2 regions of the Anaerobutyricum soehngenii genome follow, and region 2 is predicted to be linked to the other one. Evidence: riboswitches for the same ligand, from Rfam matches in the RefSeq annotation. Region 2 holds a riboswitch; the other holds the start of a gene.
The links. A riboswitch is a leader RNA that binds a small molecule or an ion and turns the genes downstream of it on or off. The one in region 2 is predicted to bind cobalamin.

Region 1 (5,397 bases), on a different contig from region 2:
TCCTCAATCGGCTCTCCACAAGCTTTAAATGCCATTAATGCCCAACAATTGCTTGCAAATGGACCATAATTTCCATTCGCATCTTTACATTTTTTAAGTCCTTCCACATAATTTACTCCTTTGTAATTATATGGATTCTCTCCTGCCATAACAAGCTCTAAAATACAAGCTCCCCAATCTGTACCCTGAGTAAAGGAATGTGTACTTATATCATATACTGTAGCGCCTCTCATATCCGAATTGGTTGCTCTTGACATATACACTTCCCAATAGCCTCTATGTACAAGGTTTTTCTTCTCATCTACAGTACGTTTATCGTTCCATGCAGTAAGCATTTCTTTTGCTTTGGATATCTCTGTTTCGCTCTTCGCAAAAAGTGGAACTGTACCATCTTCATTTTCTTTAATAAAATAATATTTATTATTAGTAATTCCATCTGCCGCAACTACTTTCACAATATTAACCATCTCTGTGGTATCCATTGAATAATTGCCCTCTGCATCTGGTGTAACAAGTTTATCATTCACATAAACTTTAGTACCTTCTGCAGAAACTATGTTCATGCTTACATTGCCACTTGGAATATACTGATAAATTTTCTTATCCGATGTAAATGAAGTATCTTCTCCCGCTTCTTCTTTTCCATTACAGGTTTTTAATGATGCATTTTTAAAAGTAATCTTATTAACAGAAGCATCACTAGATGTTTGAAGAAGATGCATCTTATAATCTTTTTTGGTTCCATCAGATGCTGTGACTCTAACTTTAATAGAATCTTTTACTGAACCGTCCGCATTTGTAACCTTAGCTGCATGATACATACCAATCCAATCACCGCATGCTGTATAATTAGTAGCATCATCATCTAAAATTTCAACTGTTGCGCCGCCATCTGTAGGAATTAAACCAAGAATAATCTTATTATAAACTGTAGTTCCTGATTTTGGAAGCTGTAATGGCAATGCAATCGTATATTCATCGTTTTCTTGTTTAACTGGATATGAAGCCATAGCAATCCGAGAATCTCCTAATTGCGTTACTTCCACATATTTTAAAGAAGTCTCTGAATTTATTGATGGATTCCCTGTTTCTCCACCATCTCGATAAATAATATATGAATAATTTAAATATTTAGTATTAAATTCTTTTCCTGATAAAGTCAAACCTTCTTTAATTAAATTTGCATCTAATCCTGCTGTATTTCTAATATATCCTGAGTTCGCTCTTTCTACAGAAACATCTACAATGTTTAACCCAGCTTTTAATGGAATATTCTGAGACCAATTTTCTCCTAATCTGTCACCTGATGCATTTACTCTAGTATATTTTCCTCCATTCACTCTTACATAAGTCAAACCATCACTAAGCCAGCCCATTAATACACTTTTTTCATTGCTTAACACTCCTGATGCTTTGGAACTTTCTCTTAAACATTCGACAGAAACCTCTTTAGTATCCGCTCCGACTTTTACTACCTGTACTGTTTTAGACTCATTCTGAACAATCTGTCCATTATCTAAAACATAGTTATTAGTATAATCTTTTAATAAAATATTATTTTTTGCTGTTGTTTTTGCAACAAAAGCAAACATATATTCATATTCGTTTCCTTCATATTCCGCATTTACTCTTATAATACAAGAATTAATTCCTGTTTTTTTATCTCCCATTTTATAGGATATTTCGTATTCATTCCCATTTTGATTGACGGTTGGTTTATTTCCCACAACCTGCTCTATATCTCCAACTGTAAGATTCGTATCTGCTGTTAATTTAACATTTTCATTACATACTTTTCCCTTAAATACCAGCTCTTTTATTGCACCTATTCCATAATTATATTGAATAAAATATAATCTATTATCTCCATATGGCTTTGTTATTTCAATGCCCTTACTTGTATCATACCCCTCTACGGTATCTAACTGTAAAATATTATTTCTATTTACTTCTTCTGCATAAATATTTTGCTTACTACAAAATGCAAAGAAAAACAATACACTTATTAGAATAAAAAAATATTTTTGTCTTTTATCAATCTTCTCCATAGCTCTTTCCTTTTCTAAAAAGGGGCTGTCACAGTTACAATTATCAAAATATTACTGCGACACCCCTTTATTTTTATTTTAAATTAAGTGTTTTTTCTCATTTAATTATTACTTACCAAGACATAGAATCATAACAATATTGCATTGTAATCTTAGTTACAGTACATGTAATTGGAAATGTTGTTGTATCATATTCATTAGTAAATTCATGCTCAACACCTAACGGAATTTTATTAGCATATACCGGAGAATCAAAAATAACTTCATTTCCTTCTTCATCTAAACCTGTTACAATAATCTTCCAGTAATATCCTTCCCATGTATTTTTTCCATTCTCATCTGTTCCATAATTATTAATAGTTGGAAGCGTAAAGATACTATCAATATAGGTATCACCATCTTTATTTATTCCTGTTACAGCTCCTGCTTCAGGACTTAACTGCTTAGCTGTTTCTTCAATAGCATCTTTAGCTGTCTTATTTTCTGCTTTATTAAACACATAAGTTTTTTTCCATTCAGCAGCCGTAGGTAACTTAGACTGCTGATACTTACTTGAGTCTGGATATTTCTGAACTTCATACACTACAGATACACTTGAATCATAAACATTTTCCCTTGCCATTGATGTTACACCAAGTCCCATCATCATAACTACTGCGAGCATCACTGCGAGCATTCTTTTTAAAGTCTTCATAAATCTTCCTCCTTTAGAAACTCCGCTATTTAGATAGCATTCTTTGGTTTTGTCTACATGTTACTAAGGGGTCGCGACTCCCATTGCCAACGGATAGCTCCTTTAGCAATATATTGATTTAAAACAACTTCTATACGATTTATCTGCTTATATGCTTTCTCTACTGAACCTTTTTTTATTGTGGTCTCAACTACTCTCACATTATTATCTGCATATGAAATAACTGTATATTGTTGTTTTACCTCCTTTGATATTACCCGTTTGAAAATTACAGATATTTATAATTTCCAAACGCTGTGTCAGGATTTTATGTGTGGGACTTTCGGATAGAAATAATTGGATAAAAACAAATAAACTGAGACTTGCTTTTTGACTTCTGTAAAGTTTTCTCTAAACATATCGAATGAATGTACTCAGCACTCCCACCCAAAGTCCTGTTCATTAGAATTCTATTTTAAATATCCTGACTTAAGCTTCTTCTGCCTTTTCACACCTTCCCGGAAGATCCAGTGGTAATTTGTGAGGGCATCCGCTTTCACAGTAGGGGTAAGCCTGTGTGGTTTGTACCAACTTTCTTAAAATAGAATGTATTTTTTTGTACATTTATTATAACATGGCTTTTCTAAAAAGTATTCCAACCAGACGGATGTCTTTTCGTCATTTTGGAACCTTTTTTAGATTTTTTTAAAAAAGGCTTGACATTTTTTGCAGAAAAAAATCCCGTCAGACTAAATAATCTGACGGGGCATTTTTCTTTTTTGGCTTATTATAGATAACACAACTTTTGTTTTATCTTCATTATTTTACGCTTATCGGAACATATATGTATACTTTTTTATTGATATATCTTTCAAAAGTAAAGTTCTGTAAAGAGACCATATCGCGGTGTTCTTTTATCCAGCCATAAAAAACACATCGGGAAAACATACGGATGGTATCTGCGAGATTATCCACATCGCTTTCGCGGTCTGTTTCAAATACAGCAAATCGTCCGGCGGCTATCTCTATTTTCACAGCATCGTCCGGCACATTCGTGAAGTTGTTTACAACCGGTCCAAGTACATATTGAATATTGATACATTCCGGGTCATGATACCACATGGCAATCTTATCATTCCCATTCGCACTTCCGGCTACAGAGTTCATTTTCTTGAAGTACGGTGAATCCTCATCGAGCCAGAATGCTACCTGTGCCGGTATATCTACTTCCCGTCCACGATTTGGGATAATCGTCCAGCCAATCATTTTGATATCATCAATGTCCATAAAGGATACTTTCATTTTATCTTTATATTCTGAGTAAAACTGATTTAAGTCAACAACTTCTGTGTTTGCTTTAGCATATTTGGAAGGACTGGTACAAAAGGCTTTGCGGAAGGCTTTATCAAATCCATTTCTCGACTTAAAACCATATTTTTTTGCTAAACTGGCCACCTTGACACCCTGACGTAATTCTCTGGCTGCTTTTTGTATTTTCCTCTGACTGATATACGCACTAAGTCCCATTCCAAAATCATCCTGAAAGGCTTTGCGAAAATAGTCTCTGGAATAGTTAAAATGTTCCGCCATCATCTCTGGTGTGATATCTTCTGTAATATGCTCATCAATGTAATTGATCCATGCAATATTCTGAAATTCCATTCGGTAATACTTTGCCGGAACAACGCCGTATTCTTTGCGAAATGCATTAGAAAAAACGCTATAACTTGCAAATTGATATTTGGCACATACTTTTTCCGGATTCTTTCCTTCTTTTAATTCTTCTGCAGCAAAGTACAGCTTTCTCTGTTTTATGTAATCGGTGATTCTCGTTTCATAATAAAGCTGGAAAATATTTTTTAAATGTTTCTCGGAATAATGAAACAGCTTTGCAAGGCCTTTTGCTGTTAAATTCTCCGTAATATGCTCATCAATATAACTAATCCACTCGTCAACTCCATAAATCTTTTTCTCCTCTTTTTTATTTTTCATTACATAATCCGAATGCATTCTTTTTTCAAGAGGAAGATATACTGAGTACAGTCCGTTTTCAAAAGAAATAAAATACATTTTCCGATTGTCATAGTGCATTTCACTTTGCTTTATCCAGTCACATAACGCATATTTTATCAACATTTTTATCATATCCGGTGCCTGTTTATCCCAATATTGCTCTTTTAACGTAAAAACTGCATAATCCGATGCCCCAATATCAATTCTCTTCTTTTCACTTTCCCTTCCGGCATCTTTTGGAACTTCCTGCCCGATCATATAAAAGAAATGGTATGAATCATCATGCCACCAAAACTGCATATACTCTCCGGCACGCTCCCTCTCCTTCCACTTTTCCTTTACATCCTTCTCGATATATTCCATTCCGTTTTGAAAAACATCACCTTCTAAAGGCAGCATATCTGCCTCTACTGTCTGTGCCATTCTTCTCACAACTTTATATTCTATCATAGAACTATCAGGAATCCGTTCAAATGGAAGGACTTGATTTGTATAATCCTCTTCAATATTTAATCCCTGCACCTGTTCCCTGATTGCATCAAGAGAATTGTCAAAGAAAATGTCAGCCAGATAAAGGAATTCCTGCGTAGAGTATGCCAGTCTGCTTGCCAGATCTTTTACCGAAATGCTGTTATCTGTCTGAAGGCACAAAAGAGTGTCTCT
Region 2 (5,397 bases):
TATCATGAGAAGAAAGATTAATGTACAACTGGTAAGTATTTCGCTCATTGCGATTGTTGCTACTATGCTGGTCATGCTGTTTGTATTTTATGATTTATTTCAGACACAGGTGCAGGATGACTTAAGAGCCAATGCCATTGTATTGAAAAATACAGGAATTTTTCATTCTGGAAATGAAAATGCATTACATATGGATTACAGGAAACTTCGAGTTACATGGATCTCTGCAACAGGAACAGTCCTTTATGATAATGATGCAGATGTAGGAACAATGGATAACCATATGAGTCGTCCTGAAGTGAAACATGCATTTAAAGATGGAGATGGAAATGCCGTCCGGAAATCTGCGACGATGGATACAAATACTTTTTATTATGCCATAAAGTTAAATGATGGTTCGATACTTCGAGTAGCCAGAGAAGCAAGCAATATATGGAGCGTATGCGGAAAGATACTTCCCATCGTAGCGGCTACGATTCTTATTATGATGATTTTATGTATTATTCTGGCACACATTATGACGAAAAACATTATAAAACCAATCGAGCAGATGGCAGTAGATTTAGACGATTTTTCTGTTATTCCAGCTTATAAGGAATTAGAGCCATTTGCGGCAACGATTCGGGCACAACATACGGATATTTTAAAAAGTGCCAGAATGCGGCAGGACTTTACGGCAAATGTGTCCCATGAATTAAAAACGCCACTTACCGCGATATCCGGTTATGCGGAACTTATGGAAAATGGCATGGTTCCTTCAGAAGAAATTGGAACTTTCTGCCAGAAAATCGAAAAAAGCGCCCGCCGTCTCCTTTCGCTCATCAATGATATTATCCGTCTTTCTGAATTAGATAGTGCGAATACCCAGCTCATTGTAGAAAAGTTTGACCTTTTTGAAGAAGCAGCACTCTGTGTAGAAAATATGCAGATTTATGCGGAAAAAAATGATGTGACTATTACATATGAAGGTGGTCCGCAGGAAATCACTGCAAATCGGGAGATGATAAACGAGCTGATCAATAATCTTTGTGCCAATGCCATTCGCTATAATAAAAAGAACGGAACAGTAAAGGTCAGAGTAGACAGTGAACAAGGTCATTCATATTTGAGAGTAGAAGATACTGGAATCGGTATTCCAAAAGAACATCAGAAAAGAATTTTTGAACGATTCTACCGCGTAGATAAAAGCCGTTCAAAACAGACTGGAGGAACCGGTTTAGGGCTTGCCATCGTAAAACATATCGTTGCACTTCATGATGCAAAACTCGATCTTCAAAGCGAAGTTGGAAAAGGGACTACAATTACAGTGACATTTTAAACTGACTATATTAAACCGATAGGAAAAGCGAATAAAAAGCAAAATAAACTCCAAAAAGAAACAAAGTGACCATATTGACTATATCTAAATTGGATATTTCAATATGGTCATTTTTGCTGTACTATACGGGCAGATGCAAATGAAAAAGGCAATATTTTATCGGGAAAATGAAAGGAGTTTATCATGAATAATAATGCAGAAAAACAATATGAATTAAATAAAGAACTTGCTCAGATGTTAAAAGGTGGTGTCATCATGGATGTTACTACTCCGGAGCAGGCAAAGATTGCAGAAGAAGCTGGTGCATGTGCTGTTATGGCGTTAGAGAGAATTCCAGCGGATATTCGTGCAGCCGGTGGAGTTTCAAGAATGAGCGATCCAAAGATGATCCGCGGCATTCAGGAAGCAGTTTCTATTCCGGTTATGGCAAAGTGCCGTATTGGACATTTTGCAGAGGCACAGATTCTTGAAGCAATCGAGATTGATTATATTGATGAGAGTGAAGTTCTTTCTCCGGCAGATGATGTTTATCATATTGATAAAAAACAGTTTAAAGTGCCATTTGTATGTGGAGCAAAAGATTTAGGAGAAGCACTCAGAAGAATCAATGAAGGTGCTTCTATGATCCGTACAAAAGGAGAGCCTGGAACTGGTGATGTTGTACAGGCAGTACGTCATATGCGTATGATGAATCGTGAGATTGCACGCATTACTTCTATGAGACAGGATGAACTTTTTGAAGTAGCAAAAGAGTTAAGAGTTCCTTATGAATTAGTGTTAAAAGTACACGATACCGGAAGACTCCCAGTCGTTAATTTCGCAGCCGGTGGAGTTGCAACTCCGGCAGATGCGGCATTGATGATGCAGCTTGGTGCAGAGGGAGTATTCGTTGGTTCTGGTATTTTTAAATCCGGTAATCCAAAGAAGAGAGCAGATGCGATTGTAAAAGCGGTTACAAATTATAAAGATGCCAAAATGCTTGCAGAGCTTTCTGCTGATTTAGGAGAAGCGATGGTCGGCATTAACGAGAGTGAGATTCAGTTATTAATGGCAGAGAGAGGAAAATAAAGAGAGGAAAACAAAATGAAGGTTGCGGTACTTGCGGTCCAGGGGGCCTTTATAGAACATGAAAAAGCATTAGAAAGACTTGGTGTGGAGACAGTAGAGCTTAGAAAGGCAGAAGATTTAGAACAGGATTTTGATGGCCTTGTTCTGCCGGGCGGAGAAAGTACCGTACAGAGCAGACTTTTAAAAGAACTTTCTATGTTTGAACCTTTAAAGAAAAAAATAGAAGAAGGTCTTCCGGTTTTGGCTACCTGTGCCGGTCTTATTTTACTGGCACAGAATATTTCAAACGATGAGAATCGCTGCTTTGCTACGTTACCGGTTACTGTAAAGAGAAATGCATACGGAAGGCAGCTTGGAAGCTTCTATTATGAGGGAGAGATTAAAGGAATCGGAACATTTCCTATGGAATTTATCCGCGCTCCGTATATTGAATCTGTCGAAAAAAATGTGGAAATCCTTGCACAAGTAGAGGAAAAAATTGTGGGAGTTGCTTACAAAAATCAGTTAGCATTCTCATTTCATCCGGAATTAACTGGAAATGACAGAATTCATGATAAATTTATAGAACTAATTAAGGTAAGTAATAACTAACTTTTACCCTAAGATACAGTTGCCAGCTGAAAAAGCCTATGTTACAATAGATGAGAATTAGATACACAGCATATAAGTTCCGAAGGGATGAAAAGAGAATCCGGTGAGAGTCCGGAGCGAATCCGTCACTGTAAGGGGAGTCTGTACAATAAGCCACTGAGATATTATATTTTGGGAAGGATGTACCGATGGAGAACCAAGTCAGGAGAACTGCTTATATGTTTAGTCAACTCATCTTACGGAATTTTAAGAGAGCTGTATATCTCGCACATAAATCGACTATATGATTTGCGATGGAATTGGGATTCCAATCTATTTCAAATTTATTAGGTGATTTATGATTGAAAATTTAGAATACGATAGATGAAGAGACTTATAGTGAGTATAGGTCTCTTTTTCTTATCATAAAAAGCAGCCATCCTATAGGAGAAGAGGCAATTTAGGAGTACTTTTTGTTTGAATATACGGAATACTCTTTATGGATGGGAATCATTTTGAGATACAGTATTGTTAAAGGAGGTTATGTAGAAGTTTATGGGATTTCAGTTAGGCAATCTTTATGTAGAAAAGGGTGAAAAGGTATGTGGATTTTTAAAGCTGCCTTTTACAGAGGATGAATTACCCGTAACATTAATCTATGGACAGGAAGAGGGACATACGGTTTTAGTAGACGGAGGAATTCACAATGCAGAATATGTAGGAATTGAGTGTGTCACAGGACTGGCAGCAAAGCTTCAGCCTAAAGACATTAAAGGAATTCTTATCCTGCTTCATATTGTCAATGTAAATGGATTTAAAGCAAGAACGGTCAGTGTTTCTGCAGAAGACGGAAAGAATCTCAACCGGGTATTTCCGGGGGATGCGAATGGAACGTATACGGATAAGCTGGCATATTTTATAGAAAAAGAGATTTTTTCAAAAATAGATTATTATATCGATGTACATAATGGAGATTGGTTTGAGGATTTAACACCATTTATTTATTGTGTCGGTAACGCTCCGGAGGAGACCGTAGCGGAAGCAGAAAGAATGGCACAGGCAGCAGATATGCCATTTTATGTGAAGTCACAAAGTGGAAAAGGTGGAGCATATAATTATGCCGGAACGTTGGGAATTCCATCGGTACTGATTGAGCGTGGATGTAATGGTATGTGGTCAGAAGAGGAAGTAGCCGCCTCACAGAAAGATGTAAAGAATATTCTTCGCCGTATCGGTATGTTAAAGACAAGACCAACGTTAGCAGAAATGCAGATGCGTGTACCAAAACATATGAATCATGCACATTATGTTGATTCAGAAAAGGCGGGCTGCTGGTTCCCGAAAAAGAAGGCAGGCCAGATTGTGAAAGCCGGTGAGCTTTTAGGAGAATTAAAAGATTATTTTGGAAATGTCATCGAAGAATTTCGTTTAAAAGAAGACGCAATCATTCTGTATCAGACAATTTCTTATTCTGTTCCGGAGAATTCTCCATTAATTGCATATGGACATTATGATATCTGTATTGATGATATGGGAAATACACACCAGCATACACATGATGAACTTCATAAACATCGTAAAGAACATTATGACGATCATGCCGGAATTCATTCTCGTGAGATGTGGGAGGATATGATTTGAAAAATAACAGCCATACTTTAACTAAAGGCAGCGTAGGGAAGGGCATACTTTTATTTGCTCTTCCCCTTTTGGGTTCGAGTCTTATTCAGCAGCTTTACAGTACAGTAGATCTTATTTTTGTTGGACAGCTTCTTGGGACGAAAGCATCGGCGGCGATTGGAGCCAGTGGTCTGATCGTAACCTGTATGATCGGATTTTTTAACGGAATGGCTGTAGGGACGAATGTCTTTGCGGCAAGACATTATGGAGCAAGACGCTTTGAACAATTAAAGAAACTGATACAGACGATCTTTTGGACGGGAATAATCGGAGGCTTCTTTTTAACAGTGATCGGTCTGGTCTTATCTCCGGTATTTTTAACCTGGATGGGTACGCCGGAGAGTATTTTTCCACTCGCAGTACGATACCTCCGTATCTATATGGCCAGTATGATATCTGTAGTCAGTTATAATCTTTTAAGCGGTGTACTAAGAGCACTGGGCGATTCCAGAACACCGATGCTATATCAGTTTTTTGGCGGGATCATCAATGTTTTTGCGGATTTTATATTTTTATATGTTTTTCATATGGGAGTAGAAGGAACAGCGTTTGCAACGTTATTTTCCCAGACATTTGCGGCTATCGGAGTCATGATCCATTTATATCGATTAAAAAAACCGTATGCACTGCGGATTCGTTTTTCAGATTGCAGCCTGAAAGAATTTACGGATATACTAAAAGTAGGTGTGCCGGCTGGGGTGCAGTCAATTATTATCACCTTGTCCAATATTATCATACAGTCACAGATTAATACATTAGGT

Region 1: it holds a riboswitch for cobalamin, as region 2 does, so the genes downstream of both, FYJ25_RS03555 (hypothetical protein) here and FYJ25_RS00830 (M14 family metallopeptidase) in region 2, are expected to answer to the same signal.

What each region holds. Positions count from the first base shown of each region.
Region 1 covers NZ_VULP01000004.1:90,502-95,898, reverse strand. Annotated here, with positions in the region: gene FYJ25_RS03560 (hypothetical protein) at 1-2,048, opposite strand, end outside; gene FYJ25_RS03555 (hypothetical protein) at 2,161-2,742, opposite strand; cobalamin riboswitch at 3,179-3,340, opposite strand; gene FYJ25_RS03550 (helix-turn-helix domain-containing protein) at 3,541-5,397, opposite strand, start outside.
Region 2 covers NZ_VULP01000001.1:189,895-195,291, forward strand. Annotated here, with positions in the region: gene FYJ25_RS00815 (sensor histidine kinase) at 5-1,318, shown strand; gene pdxS (pyridoxal 5'-phosphate synthase lyase subunit PdxS) at 1,502-2,386, shown strand; gene pdxT (pyridoxal 5'-phosphate synthase glutaminase subunit PdxT) at 2,402-2,977, shown strand; cobalamin riboswitch at 3,035-3,209, shown strand; gene FYJ25_RS00830 (M14 family metallopeptidase) at 3,512-4,597, shown strand; gene FYJ25_RS00835 (MATE family efflux transporter) at 4,594-5,397, shown strand, end outside.